4 regions of the Streptosporangium sp. NBC_01639 genome follow, and region 2 is predicted to be linked to each of the others. Evidence: riboswitches for the same ligand, from Rfam matches in the RefSeq annotation. Region 2 holds a riboswitch; each other region holds the start of a gene.
What was found. Region 2 has a riboswitch for cyclic di-AMP ahead of OHA77_RS29930 (hypothetical protein). Riboswitches for the same ligand answer to the same signal wherever they lie in the genome.
Positions count from the first base shown of each region.

Region 1: linked by a shared signal. The riboswitch ahead of OHA77_RS04260 (CHAP domain-containing protein) and the one ahead of OHA77_RS29930 (hypothetical protein) in region 2 are both predicted to bind cyclic di-AMP.
Region 3: linked by a shared signal. The riboswitch ahead of OHA77_RS28070 (C40 family peptidase) and the one ahead of OHA77_RS29930 (hypothetical protein) in region 2 are both predicted to bind cyclic di-AMP.
Region 4: linked by a shared signal. The riboswitch ahead of OHA77_RS07940 (C40 family peptidase) and the one ahead of OHA77_RS29930 (hypothetical protein) in region 2 are both predicted to bind cyclic di-AMP.

Region 1 is NZ_CP109272.1:954,734-960,488, reverse strand. It holds gene OHA77_RS04270 (IS110 family transposase) at 1-833, shown strand, start outside; partial or broken gene OHA77_RS04265 (IS30 family transposase) at 834-1,004, shown strand; gene OHA77_RS04260 (CHAP domain-containing protein) at 1,116-1,811, opposite strand; cyclic di-AMP (ydaO/yuaA leader) riboswitch at 1,830-1,967, opposite strand; gene OHA77_RS04255 (TetR/AcrR family transcriptional regulator) at 2,333-2,911, opposite strand; gene OHA77_RS04250 (oxidoreductase) at 2,927-3,799, opposite strand; gene OHA77_RS04245 (hypothetical protein) at 3,950-4,987, shown strand; gene OHA77_RS04240 (DUF6716 putative glycosyltransferase) at 4,999-5,755, shown strand, end outside.
Region 2 is NZ_CP109272.1:6,579,822-6,585,576, reverse strand. It holds gene OHA77_RS29950 (hypothetical protein) at 1-624, shown strand, start outside; gene OHA77_RS29945 (roadblock/LC7 domain-containing protein) at 635-1,063, shown strand; gene OHA77_RS29940 (hypothetical protein) at 1,077-1,448, shown strand; gene OHA77_RS29935 (alpha/beta fold hydrolase) at 1,499-2,353, opposite strand; gene OHA77_RS29930 (hypothetical protein) at 2,515-3,186, opposite strand; cyclic di-AMP (ydaO/yuaA leader) riboswitch at 3,406-3,555, opposite strand; gene OHA77_RS29925 (DUF4253 domain-containing protein) at 4,242-5,093, opposite strand; gene OHA77_RS29920 (DUF4142 domain-containing protein) at 5,185-5,755, opposite strand, start outside.
Region 3 is NZ_CP109272.1:6,139,099-6,144,853, reverse strand. It holds gene OHA77_RS28090 (O-methyltransferase) at 284-937, shown strand; gene OHA77_RS28085 (Uma2 family endonuclease) at 1,040-1,627, shown strand; gene OHA77_RS28080 (branched-chain amino acid aminotransferase) at 1,685-2,779, opposite strand; gene OHA77_RS28075 (3-isopropylmalate dehydrogenase) at 2,952-3,998, opposite strand; cyclic di-AMP (ydaO/yuaA leader) riboswitch at 4,141-4,371, shown strand; gene OHA77_RS28070 (C40 family peptidase) at 4,374-5,057, shown strand; gene OHA77_RS28065 (hypothetical protein) at 5,129-5,569, opposite strand; gene OHA77_RS28060 (helix-turn-helix domain-containing protein) at 5,693-5,755, opposite strand, start outside.
Region 4 is NZ_CP109272.1:1,786,668-1,792,422, forward strand. It holds gene OHA77_RS07920 (M48 family metallopeptidase) at 1-13, opposite strand, end outside; gene OHA77_RS07925 (hypothetical protein) at 10-795, opposite strand; gene OHA77_RS07930 (MarR family winged helix-turn-helix transcriptional regulator) at 929-1,384, opposite strand; gene OHA77_RS07935 (NAD(P)H-binding protein) at 1,484-2,338, shown strand; gene OHA77_RS07940 (C40 family peptidase) at 2,597-2,980, opposite strand; cyclic di-AMP (ydaO/yuaA leader) riboswitch at 3,240-3,397, opposite strand; gene OHA77_RS07945 (NlpC/P60 family protein) at 4,301-5,257, opposite strand; gene OHA77_RS07950 (hypothetical protein) at 5,378-5,755, opposite strand, start outside.

The DNA.
Region 1 (5,755 bases), 3.4 Mb from region 2:
GCCACGAGGTGGTCTGGGTTCCCACCCGCCTGACGGCCGCCCACCGCAAACTACACGCCGCCACCGGCTCCAAGTCAGACCTCATCGACGCCGCCGCGGCCGCCCACGCCGCTATCGCCACCCCGGGCCTGGATCGCCACCGCATCGACGAGCGCGTGCGTGAGCTGCGTGTCCTGGTCGACTACCGTGCTGATCTCGTCAAGCGCCGCACCATGGTGATCAACCAGCTCAAGGCGCACCTGCACGTCTGGCTCGACCACACGCCGGGCGATCTCGCCCGCCCCAAGGGCCTGACCTCGCTGACCACGCTGCTGGACGCCGCACGGCTGGGCATGCACGTCCACCGGACGCTCACCGACATGACCACTGAGATAGCCGATCTCAACCGACGCGTCCGCGACCTTGAGATCACGATCAGGGAACTCGTCACCCCGCTGGCACCCAGACTGTTGGAGATCACCGGGATCAGCCACATCTCCGCGGCGGTTCTGATCGCGGAGATCGGTGACATCACCCGCTTTGCCAGCTCGGCCAAGCTCGCCCGCTACACCGGCTGCGCTCCGATCCCGGTCTACTCCTCAGCCCAAGAACGCCATCGCCTCCACCGAGGCGGCAACCGCCGCCTCAACAGCGTGATTTACACCGCGGCCATCGTGCAGAAACGCTTCTACCCCGCTGCACAACAACTCCTGTCCCGTCACGAACCCACCAAAGGCGCCCGCGGGGCCCGCCGGATCCTTCAGCGTCACCTCATCGACGTCATCCACCGAGCGATGACCGACGATCGAGCAACCTGGCAGCACCAGATCACCCGCCACCAGCTCGCCGCTTGACATAGAAGCATCAACGGCCTGCTCCGGCAGTACTTCCCCAAAAGCACCGATCTGAGCGTCTACGGGCCCGAGGACATCGAACACGTCGCCCAAGAACTCAACGGCCGCCCACGCAAAACGCTCGACTGGGACACCCCAGCCGAGCGCTTGCGTGATCTACTTACTGCCTAACACCAGCGGTGTTGCGACGACCCCTTGAAACCGCCATGAGCCGGGCCCCTTTCGGTGCCGGTGGGTCCGCCGGACCGGAGTCGGGCGACCGTGGTGTGCGGCGCCGGAGGATCAGCCGCTGTAGACCGGGTAGCCGTAGCCGACGACCTGGGAGGTGGGCCGGACGCGCGCCTCGACCTTGCCGTTGCCGGTGTTGCCTTCGATCGTGCTGATCGTGCCGTCGCCGTTGTCCTTCTTCACGAAGCCGACGTGATCGATCCCGTCGATGCTCTTGCCGCCCTGCCAGTCGTAGAACACGACGGCGCCGGGCTTGGCGACGGTGCCCCAGTGTCCGTTGTTCTTGAACCACTGGGCGTAGGTGACGGTGTAGGCGTCCCAGCCGACGGTGGGCCGGATGCCGGCCTGGTCGCCGACCCAGGAGACGAACATCGCGCACCAGGAGGCGTTGGCGTAGGCCTGCGGGTTGCCGCCGTCACGGGCGACGGTCTCCTGGGCTCGCGGGGAGGACACGTACCAGGACTGGAACTTCGTTCCGCCGCCCTGGGCGTTCTCCGAGACGCCGATCTGGCTCGCGGCGATGTCCAGGACCTTCGCGGCGGTGACCTTGGGCAGGCGCTCGGCCTGAAGCTCGAGGGGAGACTTGACGGTCTTGACGACCTCTGCCGGGGGAGCGCTCAACGGGCTCTGCCCGGGGGCCTCTGCCAGGGCCGCGGGAGCCGCGAGGGTGCCGGCGCCGACGAGGATGGATGCCCCGAGAAGGACGTGGGCCAGGTTGCGGGACTTGGGAGTGAGGCGGTTTGTGGCCATGAGGGGAGAACTCCTTGCTTCGCTTCTCATGCCGCCTACCGGGTTAGCTGACGGGTTCGGGCTGGGAAGTGCCCTACGGCGCGCGAAAGCGCCGATTCACCCCAAAAAAGTGGTTCCCCGGTTCCGCGAGACCCGCGGATTCGGCGGCCGTGTCCATCGAGCGGAGTCATCCGCTCAGAGGGAGCACGGACGGGCAATGGTGACGCATAGACCTTGATGGACTTGGACGTTCACCAGGGATGACTAGAAGCTACGCGAAAAGGACAAACGATTACAAGTAGGGCACATTGCCCTGGCTTGGGAATAAGCCCGAATCGAGGGGGTGGGCTTGGCATGCCCCAAAGATCGACAACTCCGCGCCGGCGGCTCGGCCGGAGCCGGGAACGCCTGCGGGTAAGGCGTTTTCGGCCGACGGGGGCGCCGCAGGGCCGGGGGGCCGCACCCGCTTCGCCCCACGGTTTCGCCATCATCGTAGATCTTTTGGATGATGGCCGCTTTACCTGCGAAAACGCTCGGTTCGATCATCGTCTGGGCTCGGTCCAGGCATGGATCAGCGGCAGCAGCACCCGGTCGACCGTGTCCGCGACGAAGGACTCGTCCAGCGGCTTGCCGACGATGAGCAGCCGGTGCCAGACCAGGGCCTCGGTGACCGTTCTGATTTCGCCGGGATCGGCCCTCCCCGGCAGTTCGCCCCGGTCGCGGGCGCGGTCGAGGAGCGGGGTGGTGCCGGTGATGTCGGGGCGCGGCACGTGCTCACGCAGGGCGGCCGCCAGTTCGGGAGTGGTGAGCAGGGCCGGGAGCAGCCCGAAGACCAGGCCGTGCTGCTGCTCCAGGGTCCGGCAGAATCCGCCCACCACCGCCACGAGGTCACCGCGCATCGACCCGGTGTCGGGCGGCGGTGCGACGCCGATCTCCAGGTGGTTGCGGACCAGATCCACCACCAGGGCCTCCTTGCCCGGCCAGCGACGGTAGATCGTGGCCTTGCTCGCACTGGCGCGCCTGGCGATCTGATCGACGGACATGCGCTCGAAACCGACCTCGGAGAGCAGTTCCATGGTCGCGTCGAGAATCGCGCGCTCTCGTCTGGGGTCGAGACGCAAGGTGGCTCCGATGGGCTACGAGTGTTGGGTGAGCGCCTCGAATCGTACGCCTGTGAGCTCCTCCGACGTCTCCCACAGCCGCCGGGCGACCGTCTCGTCCAGCGCCTTGGGGGAGAGGGTCAGCGTCTTCGGGCCGGGGCCGATGAACCGGCCTCCGGTCACCTCGGGAGAGGTGGCGGCGTAGAGGGAGGGGGCCGCGCCCTTGTCCGGAGGTTGGAGCACCAGCCGGATGAGGGCGTTGACCGGTCCGGTGAGCACACCCGTCTTCACGATGCCGGTGGCGGTCGCGCCGGGGTGGGTGGCGACGCTGAGCAGCCGTCCCCCCGCCCGGCGCTGCAGTTCCAGGGTGAACAGCAGGTTGGCGAGCTTCGACCTGCCGTAGGCCGAGAACCGGCGGTAGCGGCGTTCCAGGCCCAGATCGTCGAAGTCGATCCTTCCCAGGCTGTAGGCGTCGCTGGAGACCGTGACGACCCGGGAGCCCGGTCCGGCGAGCAGTCGCGGCAGCAGCAGCCCGGTCAGCGCGAAGTGCCCCAGGTGGTTGGTGCCGAACTGCATCTCGAAGCCGTCGGCGGTGGTCCGCCGGGGGATCATGCCGACCCCCGCATTGTTGATCAACAGGTTGACGGGCCCGTCGAAGGCGGCGGCGAACGCCCGTACCGAGCTCAGGTCGGCCAGGTCCAGCCGTTGTAGTTCGATCCGCGCGTTCGGCGCGGCCGACCGGATCGCGCTTCGCACCGTCTCGCCCTTGGCGAGGTCCCGTACGGCCATCACGACCCGGGCGCCGTGCCGGGCCAGGTGCAGGGCGGTGGGGACCCCGATGCCGCCTCCGGCGCCGGTGACCACCGCGGTGGAGCCGGTCAGGTCGGGGATGTCGTTCGGAGTCCACATGATGTGCTCCTCTGCAGCATGGGCCAAGTGTACGAAACCGTTCCGTACACCACGGTAAGCCGTTCCCCGCGGGAAACGCAAGCGGGTGTACTCGCCTGTTCACCCGCAGTTCCCGGGCGCGTAAGCCGCCCCGGTTACGGTGAGGCCGTCGTGAACGGGTCATCGCCCGGCGTGGAGGACGGCCGAGACCACGCGCGGGAGCAGAGTTCGGCCGTCGCATGGGTGGAGTCACCGCTGCAGTTGCTCTGCGCCGTGGAGGCCTGTCACGCCGGGCTGCTCGGCGCGCACGCCAGGGTGGTGCCCCGCGCGGGGCTGCGCCCGCTCGCTGTCACCCGCCGCGAGATCTCCCGGCTGGACCTTCCTCCGGGGCTGGAGCTGGCCACGCCCGAGCCCGGGATGCCCAGGCCCCGCCGGGGCGTGACCTGGACGGTCGGCGACGCGTTCTCCGGAAAGGTCCAGGCGGGCCTGCTCACCGCGCTGCCCGGCCGGATCGTGATCGTCGACGACGGACTGGCCACCGTCAAGCTCCTGGAACTGCTCGCCGGACGGATCTGGACACCGCTGCTCCGGGCCCGTGCCACCGCCGGTCCGCTGCGGACCGTCCTCGGCACGGCCGCCGGCCTGCGACTGCGCGCCGCCGCCCGATCCGGCCGGCTGTCGGTCTTCACGGCCATGCCCGTCCCCGGCGAGCTGGCGCGGGCCGTACGGGACAGGGGAGCGGAGCTGGTCACCCACGACTTTGCCTGGCTGCGGTCGCAGCCCCTGCGCGGACCCCGTCCCGAGGAGCGCACCGTCGTCCTCGGCACCTCGCTGGTCCGCAACGGCCTGATCCACCGCGATCCCTATCTCACCTGGCTGGCCGGACTCGGCTCGTCCGAGCCGGTGGCCTACTTCCCGCACCGCCGGGAGGATCCCCATGACCTCGCCCAGGTCGGTCGACAGCCCGGGATCACCGTCTACGACGGCGGGATCCCCGCCGAGATGACCCTGCGAGGGCTGGCCGCCGGGCAGCGGGTGCTGAGCCTGCCGTCCACGGCGGTCACCTCCCTGCGGGTCCTGCTCTCGGCCCGGGGCGTCGCCGTGGAGACGGTGGACGTCCCCGACGGGTGGTGGACCGCCCGGGCGGTCCCCTCACTCCGTTCCCATCTGTCGATGTCCACCCATCACGACACTGGAGTCACAGGTTGAAGGTCCTGGCCGTGGCCGATTCGGATTCCTATCTGAAGTGGGCCGCCCACCTGCTGGAAGATCTCCCTTCGAGCTGTACGGCGGAGCTGACGGTGATCCGTACTCCCATCACGCCCTCCCCTGCCCAGATCCGCGCGGCCGTCGCCGGTGTGGCCGCCGATCCCCCCGTGCTGTCGGCCCGGGGGCTGCGCCGGGCGGCCGAGCGGCTACGACCCGACGTGGTGCTGGTCGCCTGCACCGGGCCCGTGGTGGACATCCTGGTGAGCGAGGTGCTCTCCGGCCTGGCACCGCGGCCGGTGTTCGTCTCCGGGCTGCCCGGGATCTCCATCCCGGCGACCGAGAAGGCGTGGCTGTTCCGCAGCGGGTGCGACCTGTTCGTCCTGCACAGCGAGCGGGAGGTCGCGGAGTTCTCGGCACTCGGCCGTGAGCTGGGCGGCGGTGGGGCGGTGGGCCTGACCCGGCTGCCGTTCCTGAACGGCGGCGAGGAGATCCCCGTCACCGGCCCGCGCAACCGGGTGGTGTTCGCCACCCAGGCCAAGGTGCCCAGGCGCAGGGAGGAGCGCGAGCGGATCCTGCTCTCCCTGGCCGCGCTGGCCGAGCGGCGGCCGGACCTCGACGTGGTGGTCAAGCTCCGGGCACTGGACACCGAACGGCAGACCCACAACGAGCGTCACCACTATCAGCGGCTGTGGCGGTCACTGGCCGACGGCGGCCGGGTCCGTCCCGACGCCGTGCGTTTCGCCGTGGGGCCCATGCGCGAACACCTGG
Region 2 (5,755 bases):
GGCGAGCTACTGGTCGCCCAGGGCGTTCTCACCCGGGGCGAGCTGGAGTTCTGCGTGCTGAGCTCGGTGCTCGACGCCGCGTACTTCCTGTTCGAGGCCACCGGTCACCGGCCCAGGTTCCGGCCGGGCGACCGGCACTGGCTCGGACCCCAGTGGTATTTCGACGTGACCGGTCTGCTCCGGGAGTGCAGGCGAAGGAGGGCACAGTTGAACCAGGCCTGGCCGTCTGAGGAACTGGACGCGCTCCCGGTCGTCCCGGTGGGGCGCGTCACCGCCCAGCGGGTGGTGCTGACCTCGCTCCAGTGGGAGGTGCTGGTCGGCGCCGACGCCACGGCGACCCCGGGGGACCTGGCACGCAAGCTCGGCCGCCCGGCCTACTCCGTACTGCTCGCCGTACGGCAGCTCGCCGCGGCGGGACTGCTGCACATGCCGCAGGCCGGCGCGGACGCCACGCCCGGTGCGCTGCCCAAGCGGGTGAAGAACGGCGCGGAAGGCCCCAGAGAGCCGCCGGACACCGCGGCGGGTCCCGCCCGGCCGTCGGCGGTGCTCCCCCTGGCGACGGGGGACCCCACCGACATCAACCTGCTCATCCGGCTCAGGAACGCATTGGAGGCATTGACGTGAGCCTGGTCCGATGCCGATAAGGCTGCGGACGTTGAAGCTGCTCGGAAAGAGGGTGCCAGTGGAACTGCGTGACGAGATACGGCAGGAGATGGCGCTGCTGCGCGAGCGCATACCCGATGTGAACGGGAGCATCGCCTGCAGTGTCGACGGCCTGACGATAGCCAGCGATCTGAGGGACGACGTCGAGCAGACCGGTGCGCTCTCCTCTGCGGTCCTGGCCCTCAGCCGCCGGCTGGTGAGCATGGCCGGCAAGGGCACTTTCGAGGAGACGTTGATCTCCGGCACCAACGGTTACGCGGCCTTCTACGCCGCAGGCCCAAAGATCGTCCTCACAGTGCTCGCCCGCCCTGGCACCAATCTCGGGCTGTTGCGACTGGAGGGCCGCAGAACGGCGGCGAACCTGGCCGCCATCACCTCCCGTATGTCGATATCTCAGTGAATCGGAGACACAAATGGGCAACATGGATATCTCGCTCAAAGAGATGATGGCAATCGACGGCGCCCTCGGCGCGGTGGTCGTCGACTACAACAGCGGCATGGCGCTCGGCGCCCTCGGCGGCTCCAAGGACCTCGACCTCCAGATCGCCGCGGCCGGCAACACCGAGGTCGTCAAGGCCAAGCTGCGGACGATGGAGTCGCTGGGTCTCAAAGACGGCATCGAGGACATCCTCATCACGCTCAGCGGTCAGTACCACGTGATCCGCCCGGTCGCCGGCCGGGGCGGCAAGGGACTCTTCCTCTACGTGGCGTTCGACCGCGCCCGGGCCAACCTGGCGCTCGCGCGGCACACCATGCGCGGCATCGAAGAGCGGCTCGAGGTCTGATCCTCCGGTACGGCCCGCGCCCCGGGAGGCGCGGGCCGTACCGGAGCCCGTCATCCCGCGGCGGTGAGCTCGTCGATCGCGTCGACGAACTCGGGCCAGAGCGGGCGGGGCAGGTCGTGGCCCATGCCGGGAAAGGTGATCAGTCTGGCCTCGGGGATCGCCTCGGCCGTGGCGATCCCACCGGACAGCGGCACGAGCTGGTCGGCCTCTCCGTGCAGGACGAGAGCGCGCACCGCGAGCTCCTTGAGCAGCGGGGCGCGGTCACCGGAGGCCATGATCGCGGTGAGTTGCCGGGCCGTTCCGGCCGGGTCGTGGCACCGGTCATAGCTCAGCGCGGCGACCCGGGCGATGCGCTCCCGGTCGAGCGGGTATCCCGGCGAACCGATGGTCTCCCAGGTCAGCAGCGCCTGCCGGATCACGCTCTCGCGGTCGGCGGCGCCCCGCGTCATGAGCACCGTCATCGCGGCCTCGGTCGGCGGGGCGGCGCGCGGGCTGGGAGTGGACATGATGGAGGTGAGGCTGCGCACCCGGTGCGGGTGACGGATCGCCAGCGACTGGGCGATCATGCCGCCCATCGAGGCGCCCACCACGTGGGCGGACTCCCAGCCGAGCGCGTCGAGCAGCCCGGCGGTGTCGTCGGCCATGTCGTCCAGCAGGTAGGGGGCCGGCCTTCTCGCACCGGAGGCGGGCACCGCGGCCTCGCGGAAATGGGTGGACTCGCCGGCGTCCCGGTTGTCGAAGCGGACCACGTGGTGCCCGCGATCGGCGAGCAGCGCGCAGAAATCGTCGTCCCAGTGGATGCGCTGGGCGCCCAGTCCCATGATCAGAAGAAGCGGACGCTCTCCGGGCGGGCCGAAGGTGTCGTAGGCGAGCTCGATGCCGTTCGCCGGAGCGCGCAGGGTCATGGCACCCCTCCCCCGCCGGTGCTGTCGGATACCACGCTGGTCATGCGCAACAGAATGTCATTCGGTAGAAACGACGGCAAGAGCGGCCCCTGCACGGGACCGCTCCAGTCCACGGCCGGCGGACGGGCCGGCCGATGCCCACGGGGAGGGGCTCGTACCGACTACTTGTTGACCACCTTGGGCGGGGTGGCCGGGTTGTTGTCGATGCGGCCCCACGCGCCGGCGGAGAACGGCACGGGGCGGTTCTTCTTGCCGGGGCCGGTGCCCCACTTCGTGATCACGTAGTCGACGTCGATGTGGCCGGCGCCGCCGTTGCCGTCCACCCCGAGCGTCTCGGAGTTGAACGTGCCGCCGGTCAGCTCGGCGAAGGTCTTGGCGTCCAGGTCGATCATGACGCCGCTGCTGGAGGGCACGCCGGGACCGCGGTCACCGACGAAGAACTTGGCCTTCTTGCCCTTGTAGACGACGTAGCCCTCGGTCATCAGCGGCCAGCTCGGGCTGGCGATCATGCCCTTCTGCATCGGCTTGCCGCTCGCGGGCAGGCCAGTGTCGCCGGCGCGGCCGGAGGAGTCGTCCCAGAAGTAGGAGGCCTTGGTCGAGCCGTTCAGCAGGACGACCTCGGAACCGGACTCGGAGCCGGGGGTCGAGGAGCCGGACTTGACCAGGGTGGAGGTCGCCAGGGACGCGCCCTTGACCGCGATGGGGAGGGTCGCGGAGGCGGTTTCGGCCGTGGCGGGGAGCATCGAGACGACGCCCGTGGAGGTGAGGACGCTCGCACCGAGCAGGGCGGCGGCGATGTAACGGTTCTTGCGTATGCCAAGGGAGAGGCGCATGGGAGAGAGACTCTTTCGCGAGGGAACGGGGAAGCGCGGGTGCCACGCAGATGGGCACAGGCGGATACGCGCTCACAGAGAGAGAGGAGTGCCGGCGATCCCGGGCACTACGCGAGGCGCGTTGGGGGGCGCCGCGTTCTAGCGCGGCAAGGAAGTCTTAGCGGGCTGATACGGATGAGGCGGGTACCAGCGGGAAGGGAGCACAGCGTCCCATGAGTGATGTCCTCTCCATCTCGTCTACCGGGTTAGCTGACGGATTCGGGCGGTGGAGTTGCCCTACCGCCGCATGGTCGCGGCGGATTCACCCCAAGAAGTGGGTCCCCGGTTCCCCTGGCCGTGGCGGCTTCCGGGATTCGACGTCGGCCGGCCGCTCCTTCTGCTGAAGGGCAGGTCGCCAACCGAACACAAATAGGACACTAGCGCCCATTCGAGGACAAAGCAAAACAAAACCCATGACAGACCCAGAAGATCTACCTTTATCGGCCAAGAAAGCCCTATTAGCCGTCACTTGACCTTCCGACCGGCGTGTCGGATCGGCCGCGACCGTCGGGGGGACCAATGGGCGACATCCGCCGATCAAGCCTCCGACCTGGGCATTCTTCCCGAGAATAGCCAAAGGAGGGATGATTCGACGAATATTTCCACGATCGATATGAGGACCACGGAGATCGGTGCACCGACTCCTGGGTCAACGGTTCTTTTTACCTCCTCACCGGCCCATCGATCAGCCGAATGACACATCAGCGGGTTGATCCAGGCTTTTGAGAAGATCCACAAGCGCCGGAGGGGCCCCGTGCAAAGCCACGGTCATGGAGGTCCGCTCCCGCCCCGAGCCCCGCCACGCCCCCTCGTCCCGACCCCGCTGCGTCCCCCTCGGCTCGCCCCCGCCACACTCCCTCGTCCCGACCCTGCCAGTCCCCCTCGCCTCGACCCCGCCACGGCCCGGTTCCCGCCGTGGCCCCGTCCGGCGCCCTGGACCCCCGCCGAGTCCGCGGACCCCGCACGATCTCCCTCGCCCGCCACCCGGAGCGGCCCTCGGGACACCGCGTGGGCGGTCAGTCCCACCAGAACGACCAGGCGTTCCTGCCTCTGATCTGCTCCGCGTAGTCGACCAGCGTCCCCGCGCTGTAGATGACGCTGTCGGGGCAGAACGTCCAGTGCTCGGCGGCGACGTGCAGGGCGTGTTCCGGGGTGACCGGAGGAGCGGCGACGCTCAGGTCCAGGGTGTTGAAGCCCATGCCGACCACCCGCACGCCGAACCTGTCCTCCCAGCTCCGCACCACGGCCGCGAGCGGGACCATCCACTCGTTGTGGTTCAGTGCGCCCTGCCAGCCCATGACGGCCAGCGCGTCCGCCCCTCGCTCCGCCGCGACCAGCCCGAGCGGGGTCCTGCGCTCGGCGACCATCCCGGCGTACCAGTCGGCGACCACGCCGGGATCGGCGGCGAGTTGGCCGGACGGAGCCGGGCCGGGGCACCGGGGGCCGAACGGGTCCAGCAGCTCCAGCTGGTCGGCATGGACCTTCTCCGTCCAGTCGGCCCACACCTCGGCCATGAACGCGGCAGGATGGTAGTTGTCGATCTCGGCGACCGCGTCCGGAGCGATCTGTCCAGCCGACCACGGCTGGACGGAGTCCTCAAGCAGCACCGGCCACAGGCCCGAACGCCCGTGCTCGCCCCGCAGTTCGGTCCAGAGCTCACCGGCGACCGCCTCGTCGCTCAGCCAGAACGCCGGACGTTGGCCGGCCGTCGGCCCCGCGTAATCGGGATCGGCCCACACCACGTCTCCGGGCGGCAACGCGGTCGTAAGCGTGCGCCCCTCACCGCCGTCGGGGAACAGCAGGCCCAGCACCGGCGGAAGTTGCCCGCGCTCACAATCGCCCATCCCTACCGATCCGATCCTGACCACGGACCAATTTTGGCGTGTCGGCGCCCCGAGCGACAGTTAGCCCCCGAGACCAGGCGGAAATCGACGGTATCCGGCCGGACGGGTGAGGCGGTCACCTCGTCGCCGACGGCAGGGAGATCCTCAGGATCGTTTCCGGCCGGTCCCGCCTCAGGGCCCCGACGGTCTTCTGTACGGCGAGCAGCCGGTTCAGATCGGCCTGGAAGATCGGTTCTGCGGCCTTGGCGAGCGCCTTGACCTGTGGCACCGACCCTTTGTCGATCTCTTTCCTGGTCGCGACCAGGGCCGTGCGGTGGCTGTAGATCATCCACTTGGTCCAGGCCCTGTCGAACTCCGCGCCGGACAGGGCGTCCAACTCCTTGGACTTGGCCTGCTGGCGCGCCGTGGGCTGCGTGGGCAGGGTCGCCTTCAGGCGTTGTGCGACCTGCTGGAGCCCGCTGTCGAGCTTGGTGTGGTCGGCGGCGAGAAGGGCCCCGGCCGAGCGGACCTCCTTCGACTTCCCTTTGCCCTGCGCGGACCTGCCCGCGGCGATCTCGGTGAGGTTGCTCTGGTGCGCCTGGATCAGGTACTTCATGTCCTGCTCCGCCACCCGGTGTCCGTCCGAGGAGGTCGGCGTCGGCTTCGGCACGGGTGTCGGCGCCAGGGCCGCCACCGGCGAGCCGCTC
Region 3 (5,755 bases), 440 kb from region 2:
CGCCGCGCGCTCATCCGGCTCTGAGAAACAAAAAAACCCCTCACGGACGTGAGAGGTCTGCGCGCTGGCGGTGTCCCTTTTCAGCCAGCGCGCCTGCCGATAATGAGCAGACCGTAGAACATGATGCTTCGGAGTCTGCCATACGCCGACACCATTTGACACATCGATCTCAGGATCCGAGATGTACGGCCCGCCGGCCCGGCGCCGGACCGCTCCTTCACGGCCGCCGACACGGGGGCGGGTTCCCGCCCCGGGCCGGCGATCGATGAGGAGAATGGCGGCCATGAAAGCGACTTATCTCGACCCGGCCATCGGGCAGTACCTCAGCGCGCACACCACCCCGCCCGACGACGTCCTCGACGCGCTCGCCATGGAGACCCGCGAGGCCACCGGCGAGAGCGCGGGCATGCAGATCTCCCCCGACCAGGGGCGGTTCCTGACCATGATCACCCAGCTCGGCCGCGCACGGAACGTGGTGGAGGTGGGCACCTTCACCGGCTACTCCTCCATCTGCATCGCCCGGGGACTGCCCCCCGGCGGCAGGCTGAGCTGCTTCGACGTCAGCGAGGAGTGGACGGCGATCGCCCGGCGCTACTGGGAGAAGGCGGGGGTCGCCGACCGCATCGAACTGCGGGTCGGCCCCGCCGCCGAACGCCTGAAGGAGCTCGCGCCCGAACAGGCCGTGGACCTGGCGTTCATCGACGCCGACAAGATCGGCTACCCCGTCTACTACGAGGCCCTGCTGCCCCGCCTCGCCCCGGGCGGCCTGATCCTCGTCGACAACACCCTGTGGAGCGGGCGCGTCGCCGACCCCACCGCCGACGACGACAGCACCCGGGCCATCCGCGAGTTCAACGACATGGTCATGGCCGACGGCCGGGTGACCTCACTGATCCTGCCCATCGCCGACGGGCTCACCATGATTCGAAAGCACTGACGAGAACTTCCCCGAACCCCGGGCGGGCGGGAATCTTTGCGATTACTTTTAGTCGCGTGTCAAACACGTTGCGCCCACCCGCGCGGAGGGGAAGATGAACCCATGGGACTGCTCATGGACAGACAGGTCACCTACCAGATCAACGATCGAGCAGAGGTCGAACGGCTCTACCTGGAGCTCGTCGATCGATTCGAGAAGCATCGGATCGAGATCATCGACGGCCGGATCGTGGTGAGGGAGTTGCCCACGCTCACCCATGCTCGAATCGTCTACCGGTTGCTGCTCCAGCTCGTCTCGGTCGCCATCGAGCAGGGGTGGGAGCTCCTGCAGGAAACCAAGATCTTCCTGAACAGCCAGGCGGATCGCTATGAGCCTGATCTCATCGCCGTCCCGGCCACGGCACGTCAGTGGGATCCCAACCACGTGTACGCGGACGCCACCTTCCTGGTCGTCGAAGTGGTCTCTCCAAGCAGCATCCACGATGATCATTTCGTCAAGCCTCGGAACTGCGCCCGAGCGGGCGTTCCGCTCTATCTGGCCATCGACGCACTTGAGAACAGGGTCAGGCTGCTCAGTTGTCCAAGTGAGGCTGGATACACCGACGAGGTATCGGTGAAACTCGGTGATCCCCTCGATCTTCCGGCACCGTGGAATCTCACGATCGACACCGGCAAGCTGATCGAGGAGTAGGCCGTACGCACAGGGAAGCCCGGCCGGGTGGGAGGCCGGGCTTCTCTCGTGTGCCGGTCAGCAGATCTTGTGGACCCAGCTGTGCGCGTCGGGGCGGGAACCGTACTGGATGCCGACGAGCTCCTCGCGGATCCGGGCGGTGACGGGACCCTGGGTGCCGTCGCCGACCGTCCAGGCGCGGTCGGCGCCCTTGACCGAACCGACGGGGGACACGACCGCCGCGGTGCCGCAGGCGAAGACCTCGGTGAGCTCGCCGGACTCGCAGCCCGCCTGCCACTCCTCGATCGACAGGCGCCCCTCCTCGGCGGTCAGGCCCAGGTCGGCGGCGAGGGCGAGGATCGAGTCGCGGGTGATGCCGGGCAGGAGCGTGCCGGTGAGGGCCGGGGTGAGCAGACGGTCGCCGTAGACGAAGAACAGGTTCATCCCGCCCATCTCCTCGACATAGCGGTGCTCGTTCGCGTCGAGCCAGACCACCTGGGCGCAGCCCTGTTCGACGGCCTGGCGCTGGGCCACGAAGGCCGCCGCGTAGTTGCCGCCGCACTTGGCGAAGCCGGTGCCGCCCGGGGCCGCGCGGGTGTACTCGGTGGACAGCCAGACCGAGACGGCCTTTTCGGCGCCGAAGTAGGCGGCCGCCGGGGAGGCGATCACCATGTACCGATACTCCCTGGAGGGGTAGTTGACACCCAGCGCGGCCTGCGTGGCGATCATGAAGGGGCGCAGGTAGAGGCTATGGCCCGGGGCGGTGGGGACCCACTCGCGATCGGTCTGGACGAGGAGCTCCAGCGACTCGACGAACGTCTCCTCGGGCAGCTCCGGCATGGCCATCCGCTGCGCCGACAGGTTGAACCGGGCGGCGTTGGCGTACGGCCGGAAGGACGCGATCGCGCCGCCCTCCTGGCGGTAGGCCTTCAGTCCTTCGAAGAACTCCTGGGCGTAGTGGAAGACCGCGGTCGCCGGATCCAGGCTCAGTGGTCCGTACGGCATGAGCCGCGCGTCATGCCAGCCCTCGCCCTCGGTGTAGTCGATCGAGATCATGTGATCGGTGAAGGTCTGCCCGAAACCCGGGTTCGCCAGTACCTGCTCGCGCTCGGCTGCGGTGCGCGCGTGGTCGGAGGGCTGCACGTCGAAGCTGAGCTTCTGAGCGGTGGTCATGACGGAAATCCTTCTCTTTGTGATGGTCTGCCGTTGAGTCCATTCTGCAATGGACCGGCTAACGGGAAACTACTGCATTGATGTCGCAAACCGGCAGGGCCGGGACAGACGAAGACGCGCCTGGCGGCTCGAGAGCCGCCAGGCGCGTCTGAGGTGGAGGAAGGCGGCTCTCTCAGCCGGTTACTCGGGCGGCGATGTCGTCGCCGATCTCATCGGTGGTCCGCCCGGCCCGGCCGGCCAGCCGCTCGACCAGATCATCGGCCACCGCCTGCTCGACCCTGGCGGCCTCGCCGGACAGGCCGAGGTGGTCCAGGAGCATGGCGACGGACAGGACGGTCGCGGTCGGATCGGCCTTGCCCTGGCCCGCGATGTCGGGGGCACTGCCGTGCACCGGCTCGAACATGCTCGGCGCGGTGCGGTCGGGGTTGACGTTGCCGCTGGCCGCCAGGCCGATGCCGCCGGCGATGGCGGCGCCGATGTCGGTGAGGATGTCGCCGAACAGGTTGTCGGTGACGATCACGTCGAACCGCTCCGGCTGGCTGACGAAGAACATCGAGGCCGCGTCGACGTGGCAGTAGTCGGTCTCGACGTCGGGATATTCCAGGCTGACCCGGTCGAACGTGCGGGCCCAGAGGTCACCGGCGTAGGTGAGCACGTTGGTCTTGTGGACCAGCGTCAGCTTCCTGCGCGTCCGGCCGAGCGCCTTGTCGAAGGCGTAACGGACGACCCGTTCGACGCCGAAGGCCGTGTTCACCGAATCCTGGGTGGCGACCTCGTGCGCCGTGCCCCGGCGCAGCACGCCGCCGGCCCCGGCGTACGGCCCCTCGGTGCCCTCACGGACGACGATCATGTCGACGTCCTCGGGGCGGGCCTTGCCCAGCGGGGACTCGACCCCGGGGAAGAGCTTGACCGGGCGGAGATTGACGTAGTGGTCGAGCTCGAAGCGGATCTTGAGTAGCAGATCGCGCTCCAGGATGCCCGGGGGCACGCTGGGGTCGCCGATCGCGCCGAGCAGGATCGCGTCGTATCCCCGCAACTCGTCCAGGACCGTCTCGGAAAGGATCTCACCGGTCTTGTGGTAGCGCTTGGCGCCAAGATCGTAGGTGGTGGTCTCCACCTTCGCGCCGACCGCTTCGAGGACCTTCAGGCCCTCGGTGACGACCTCTGCTCCGATCCCGTCTCCGGGGATGACTGCCAGGCGAATGTTACGCGCGTCCATACCGGAACCCTACCGCCCCGTCTCGGTAGACGAACACCCATCTCACCCATCGGACAGTCTGCGCCCGCAAAACCCCCTGATCGTTTTGTCCGCTTTTGCGCGGTCTTGACCCTTTCGTGAAGTTTCGTTATGGTCCTCTGCATTCGAACCGATGCCTAATCCGTGCAGGTCGTCCCCCCTTTCGGTCTGCACGGAGCCGGGGAACCACTTCCGGGGTCCACGGCCGCCCGGGACATCGCTCCGCATGCCGGAGCCGTGTCTCAGGCCGCCTGCACGGGATCCCTTGGGGCGAATCAGCGCTTTTCTCGCGCCGTAGGGCGGCCTCCACGCCCGAGCCCGACAGCTAACCCGGCCGGCCTTATGGAAGGAACCATCTTGTCCGGCAAGATCTACCCCCGTGTCCTGCCCCTTTTCGTGGCCGGCGCCGCCGTGTTCGCGACCCCCTCCCTCGCCCTGGCGGACGCCCCCCTCCCCTCCCCCGAACCCGCCGCCGAGGCTCCGACGATCCCCGGCGCCAAGCCCGCGGCCGAGATCCCGATGCTCACCCCTCCCAAGCCCGCGACCGGGACGCAGACGCTCACCGGCGCCAAGCTGAAAGAGGCCCTCACCGCCAAGGCCCCGGTCCCCGCCTGGAAGAAGGCCGTGAAGTGGGCCCTGTCCAAACGTGGCACGCCGTACGTCTGGGGCGCCACCGGCCACGGCGGCTTCGACTGCTCCGGCCTGATGCTCCGTGCCTACGGCGCCGCCGGGATCAAGCTGCCCCGCGTCACCTACGACCAGTACGCGGCGTTCTCCAAGAAGGTCTCCTGGAAGAACCTCAAGCCCGGCGACCTGGTCTTCTTCCACGGTCTCGGCCATGTCGGCATGATCAGCAAGCCCGGCTACATGGTCCACGCCCCGCAGACCGGCGACGTGGTCAAGGAGGAGAAGCTCACCGCCTGGCGCCGTGACAGCTTCGCCGGCGCCGTCCGCCCCGACCGTGAGGGCGTCAAGCTCTCCATCGAGCAGGCCAAGCTCGCCGCCGCACCCGCCCCCACGACGCTCGCGGCCCAGTCCTGAGCAGTGGGGCGCCGCGTGAACGGGAGGCGAGGCACCCGGCGCATCGGGTGCCTCGCCTCCGTGTACTGCGGCTATTCCTTCTTCCACTCGCCGCATTTGACGTCGCCTGTGCGGTACTTGACGCACGCCCGGACACCGTATCCAGGATTGGACAGGTACTGGACCCCCGCGAAGTAGGTGCCGTCCCCTTGCGAGACCACCGTCTTCGGTCCGCAGATCCGCCCGTCGGTGCGCTCCAGGTAGATCTTCATTCCCTTCCACTTGGTCGTTACCGTGGCAGCGTTCTTGTCCGAGATACGCAGCTGTGAATGCTTCACCTTGGTCGATCCGAACGTAAAGCTGTAGGGAGAGCCGAAGGTGTAGGAGTAATCCGGATACCCCGGTCCTGATGCACACTTGCTCGCCGCGGCGAACTCTCGATCTTCTGTCATTTCAGCATGTGCCGCGGGCCCAACGGACAGTGCGACGACCGAAGCCAAAGCCGTGACAGCGGCCGACCTCCATCGGTTCATGCCAACCACCCCTTGCCGTGTTCGGCACCGCAGTTGCGATGCCTCCACCACCGTCTCCGGCGGTGGCCACGAGTGACAAGCGGTTCATCGTCCCGTGTCGTGGTGGGACATCCGTGCACGCGACTACCAGCCATTTCGTCCCGAGCGCGGGACGGCATCATCGGCCCGATAAGTGATCAGCAAGGG
Region 4 (5,755 bases), 4.3 Mb from region 2:
TGGTCTGCGTCATGCCAGTTCCTCCCGGAGGTGGTCACGCCAGGCGGCGGTGAGCTCCGCCTGCGACAGGCCGAGCGCGCTGCCGACATCGCTACCGTAGAGCCTCACCAGTGCCTTCTCGCCGAAGCGCTCCGCGATGTAGCGGCAGGCGAGCCACGCCTCCTCGTAGGCCTGTGCGAGCCTGGGGGCACCGGGGGCGAAGTCCGCGGCCACCGGGAGCCGGGCGGGCAGCAGCCCCGCGCGCACCTCCTGGGCCAGCTCGGCGGCGGCCTCGCGGACCCCGATCCCGGAGTCGCGGTATCCCACGTAGTCGGCGAAGCCCTCCGACAGCCACATCGGCACCCGGCCGCCCCTGGTCGCGCCGGTGGCCACATGCGTGAGCTCGTGGGCCACCACCACGTCCCGGCCCGTCCCGGTGAGCCTCGCGTAGCCCGACGGCAGGACGATCACCCGGTCGGAGGTGGCCATCGCGGCCAGCCCGCGGGTGCTTCCGGCGCCCGCGAGTTCCGCCGCCTCCGCGTCGGTGGCGGGGAAGAGGATCACGGCCCGGACCGGTCCCCAGATCCGCCCGACGGCACGGTGCGCGCGGTCGGCACAGGAGGCCAGGTCACGGAGGCGGGCGGGCGGGACATGGTGGCCGATCACGACGGAGTGCTCACCGCGGACCACGGTGGCGGCGCCCGGCCACGGGCCGTGCGTCTCCCGCGACGGCGGCTCCGCCCCGGTGAGCAGGCCGGCGCCGATCAGCGCCAGCATCCCGGTGAGCACGGCGCGGCGCCCTCTCGGGACGGACACAGGGATCGATGCTACTCGACGGACATGGAGCGGCCCCGCCCGTCCACGGAGGAGACGCCGCCGGCAAAGTAAACGATCAAGGCGATGCTCAGAGCAGACCGGGCTCGGGGAAAAGGCCCTGGAGATCGTGGCGTCAGGTGACGGCCGGGTTGCGTTGATCAGCGGGGGCGTTCAGCAAGGCCGCCGCCGAGCGGTGGATCTTCGTCAGTGCGCTGAGGAGATGTTCGCGTTCGGCATCGGTGAGGTCGGCGGTGACCTGCTCTTCGAGCAGCCGCCGTTCCTTTTCGATGGGGGCTTGCAGGGCGCGTGCGGCGTCGGTGAGCCACAGTCGGACCAGCCGGTTGTCCCGGTCGTCGCGGCGCCGGGTGAGCAGGCCGGCCGCGGCCATCCGGGTTGCCGCCTTGACCACGTTGGGGGTGGTGACGTTCAGCATGGCGGCGACCTCGCCCGGAGTGCGGCCGTCTTGCCGCCACAGCACCGCGAGCAGGTGATCTTGCCCCAGGTGCAGCCCGTGCCGCCGTACGGCCGTCTCGGCCGCCGCCCGCAGCGCCTTGGACATCTTGCTGTGCAGGTCCAGGAACTCGGGCACGTCGAGACCTCCGGTGACGCCAGGGTGCGGTTGACGGTAGATCGTGTACCGGTTAACGTTCTTCTCGTTCGTTAACCGGTACACGATTTAGGGATCTTCATGATACTCGTCACCGGCGCCACCGGGAACATCGGCCGCGAGCTCGTCCACCAACTGGACGAGCTCGGCGTGACGTTCCGCATCCTGGTCCGCGACCCGGCCCGCGCCGCCACGCTGCCCGAGCGGGCCGAACGCGTCGTGGCGGACCTGAGCGACCCGGCGACGCTGCCGCCCGCCTTCGCCGGAGTCGACCGGCTGTTCCTGCTCACCCCCGGCATCGGCCTCGACCACACCAGGCACGCCGTGGCCGCCGCCCAGACCGCAGGGGTGCGCCACATCGTGCACCTGTCCTCGTTCAACGTGCTCGGCGACCCCATGCCCGCCATGGGTCGCTGGCACCACGAACGCGAGCAGGCCATCCGGGCCTCCGACATCCCGGCCACCTTCCTGCGGCCCGGCGGCTTCATGACCAACGCCTTCGACTGGCTGCCCACCATCCGCGAGGCGGACTATGTCCTCGATCCGGCCGGCCCCGGCCGGTACGCGCCGATCGACCCCGCCGACATCGCCGCCGTCGCCGCCCTGGCGCTGACCGGCGACGGCCACCAAGGCCAGGAGTATGTCCTCACCGGCGAGGAGCTGTTCACCGTCACCGAACAGGTCGAGATCCTCGCCGCGGCGGTCGGCCGGGACATCGCGGTCCGGGCAGTGACCACCGCAGAGGAGGCCGTCGCCTCCCGATTCCCCCAAGGGGCACCTCCGGCGCTGGCCGAGGCCATCACCGAGGGGTTCCACCTCATGCGCGCCGACACCGCCGGATTCCGCACCGACACCGTGGAGCGCCTGCTCCAGCGCAAGCCCCGCACCTTCGCCGCCTGGTGCGCACGCAACGCCGACGCCTTCCGGACCGGCTGAACCGCACGTCCGCATCTCGGCGACCGTCGACCCACGCCTCGCTGCGACGTCGGCAAGACCGTCGCACGCGGCCGCACCCTCACAGCGCTACAAAAATCCGGAGGACAGAAGAACAAGCTCAGCGGTGCAGCCGGATCGGCATACGGCTCCACACACGGAACGGCCTCGCGATCACGCCAGTGATCACGAGGCCGTTTCCGTTGATCTACTTCGCCAACGGTGTCTCCACGGAGGGCGGACTGGGCCGATTTCCTCGGTCTAGCCGCCGGGACGGACCGCGCCGGCGAAGGAGGACCTGTAGTACCCCTTCAGGCTCACGGTCCGGACCGTCTTGCCGCTGCTCGGCGAGTGCACCATCTTGCCCTTGCCGACGTACATGCCCACGTGGCCCTTGCCGTAGAAGAACATCAGGTCGCCGGGGCGCAGGCTGCGCCACGAGACCTTCTTCCGGACGGCGCGGTACTGGCTGGTCGTGATCCTGGGGAGGGTCACCCCAGCCTTGCGCCACGCGTACTGGACGAGCCCGGAGCAGTCGAACGCGCCGGGACCGGAGGCTCCCCACCGGTACGGATCGCCGATCTGCTTCCTGGCCGCCGAGACCGCCTTACCGGCCTTCACCTTCTGCAGTGCGGCCCTGCTCAACGTGGTCTTCTTGGCCTTCGCCTTCTTGGCGCTGCTGCGCGCCGCGGTGCCGGCGGAGGCCTTGACCGTGCTCTCAGCCTGAGAGCCGGTGCTTCTGACCTGGAGAGTGGGCCCGGTGTCGGCCGTCGCCTGTGCCGTTGTGGATCCCAGTACGACCGCTCCCGACGAAGCGGCCAGTGTGAGTACGGCACCGCCCAGGGAAAGGCGGGCAAGGCGCGACAGACGGGGGTTACGCAGGGTGGTAGACAGGATTTCTCCTTGGGACTTCCACTGATGCCTACCGGGTTAGCTGACGGATTCGGGCAGGGAAGTCGCCCTACGGCATGACATATGCCGATTCACCCCTGGCCTTACGCGAAGGCCTTTGGGTCCCCGGTTCCGTGCCTCCTGGCTGCACGGATTCGGCAGGCCGCCGCCATGGGGATCAACCCCTTAGGGGAGCAGCGGCCAATTGGATTTCTAGCGCGATGCCTACTCCGGAGAGCAGTCACACAATGCGGTGACATGGCATGTCACCGCGCCGCCAGAAGTTACCGCGAACCAAAAATTTCGGCAAAGCAATGCCATGAATATGGAGATCGGTAAGCCCCTTCCCGGCCTCTTGATCACCGCGTGATATGCGGCTCCCCCATTGGGCTATGACTCTCGTCACATTCACTGCATCAAGATCTAAAAGCACATTACTTCTGTAACTTTCATCACATTGGGTGTGATCTTTGTTTTCCGGTTTTTGATCTTTGTTTCCCGGCTCGTAGAACGACCGGCATCGCCCCGCCAAGGGGCGCCTTGGGATACCCCGGAGCTTCGGCGAAGTCGGTTGAGCGGCTGTTGATCATGTGAGGCGGCGAACGGCCGGGGATCGCCCGGAGCCCGCCGTCATCGGTACGCCCCCGCGTTCGGACCGCCGCGGTGCGCCGGGAGACGACCGCGGCGTCCGACGGAGCGGATCGGTGCCGCCGCACGGCGGAGCCGGCCGGCAGCGCGGGTCCCGCGAGGCCGGGGCCGTCGCGTCGTCCCCGGGAAGCCGTCTCTCCCGGCGCCGGGTCTCTCCGCGACCGGACAGGCCATGCGCCCCGAACCGGGGTGGCGGGACTTCGACGTCGACCGGCGCGGGGTCAGCCCGCGCTCCAGGGCGGCGTCAGCCCGCGATCGCCGGCGCCTGACCCGAGCCGCCGGCTGGACGGAGTCGCCAGCTGGACGGAGTCGCCAGCTGGACGGAAGCGGTCACGATGGGCGGGCACCGGCCGCCCATCGGCTCCGTCGCCGACGCCGCCACAGCGGCGCTCGGCGGCGCCGGGACCGGCATCGTGCCGGTGTGACCTACGGGCGGACGGCTCCGACCACGCGGCGGCCGTAGGAGGACAGCGGGACGACCTTGACCACGTCTCCGGTCTGGGGGGCGTGGACGACCTTACCGTTGCCCGCGTACATGCCCACGTGGCCCAGACCCTCGCTGAAGATGAGGTCCCCCGCCTGGAGTTCGCTCATCGACACCTTACGGCTCGCACCCCAGCTCCACTGCTCCCAGGTCGTGCGGGGGAGGCTGACACCGCCGCTGCGCCAGGAGGCCTGAATGAGGCCCGAGCAGTCCCAGCCGCTCGGTCCCGTGCCACCGTACCGGTACGGCTTGCCGATCTGCGCGAAGGCGAAGCTCAGCGCGGCCCTGGCGTTGCCCGAGGCCGGGCCGTTGTACTGGAGCCCGGTGCTGTTGGGGTTTCCCGGCTGGAAGGCGTTGAGCTTGTTCAGCAGGCGGGTCTGCTCCTTCACCATCTTGTCGGCCTTGGCCTTCGCGTCGGCCAGGTCGTCGCGCTTCTCGTCGGCCTCCGACAGGGCCACCTTGGCCTTGTCGCGGTTGTCGCTCAGCGCCTTGTTCTCCGCGTCGAAGGCGTTCAGCGCCAGGGCCCGGGAGGCCGACATCTGATCGGCCGCGGCCATGCCGCTGAGCAGCGTGACGGGGTCGGGCAGGTTGACCAGGCCCTCCCAGCCGCTCACGCCGCCGAGCTGGTAGGAGCTCACAGCCATGGTGATGAGCTCCTTGCGCAGCCCGGCGACCTTGGCGTTCCGGCGAGTGAGGTCGGCGTCCAGCGTCGCGTACTTCTTCCGGGCCTTCTTCAGGTTCTCGCCGGCCTGGTTGTACTTCTCAACGATCTTGTCGGCCTGGTCGTTGAGCTTCTCCAGCCTCTTCTTGGCCGCGGCCGCGGTCGGTTTCGGCTCCGCGAGCGCACCGCCGACCGGTAACAGCAGGAACGCGAGAGCCAACCCTGCGGCAATCGGCATCCGCCCGAACCCAACCGGCATACCCGCCACGGCCACGCTGCCGCCTCCCCAGTGCAAAGACCTGGGCGGAATAGTACAGAACAAGTAAGGATCAGCTCACCTTTTTGGCCGTTTTACCCTTTAGGAGCAGGTGGCGATCCCGCAGATCTTCGCGGTCATCCTGGTGGCGTCCCGCAGCTGGTCGGCCCAGTCCCGCCCGACCGGCTTGGCGTACTCCCCCGCCCGCAGGTAGACCAGCACGGCGTTGCCCCTGCGGACGAGCACGGTCCGGTCCCCGCCCACGCCGGCCTTCGCGCCGTAGTAGATCTGCCCGGAGACCTTCAGAGCCTCGTCACCGAGCCCGGTCACGGCCGTGGAGGCGTAACGGTAGGCGGAGCCGCCGTCCTTCCTGGAGCCGCACGCGGACAGGGCGGCACGGACCTGGGACACGGCCCGCGCGGCGCTCGCCTGCGAGCCGTACAGGAGCACCTGTTCGACTTTCATGAAGTCCGGCACCCC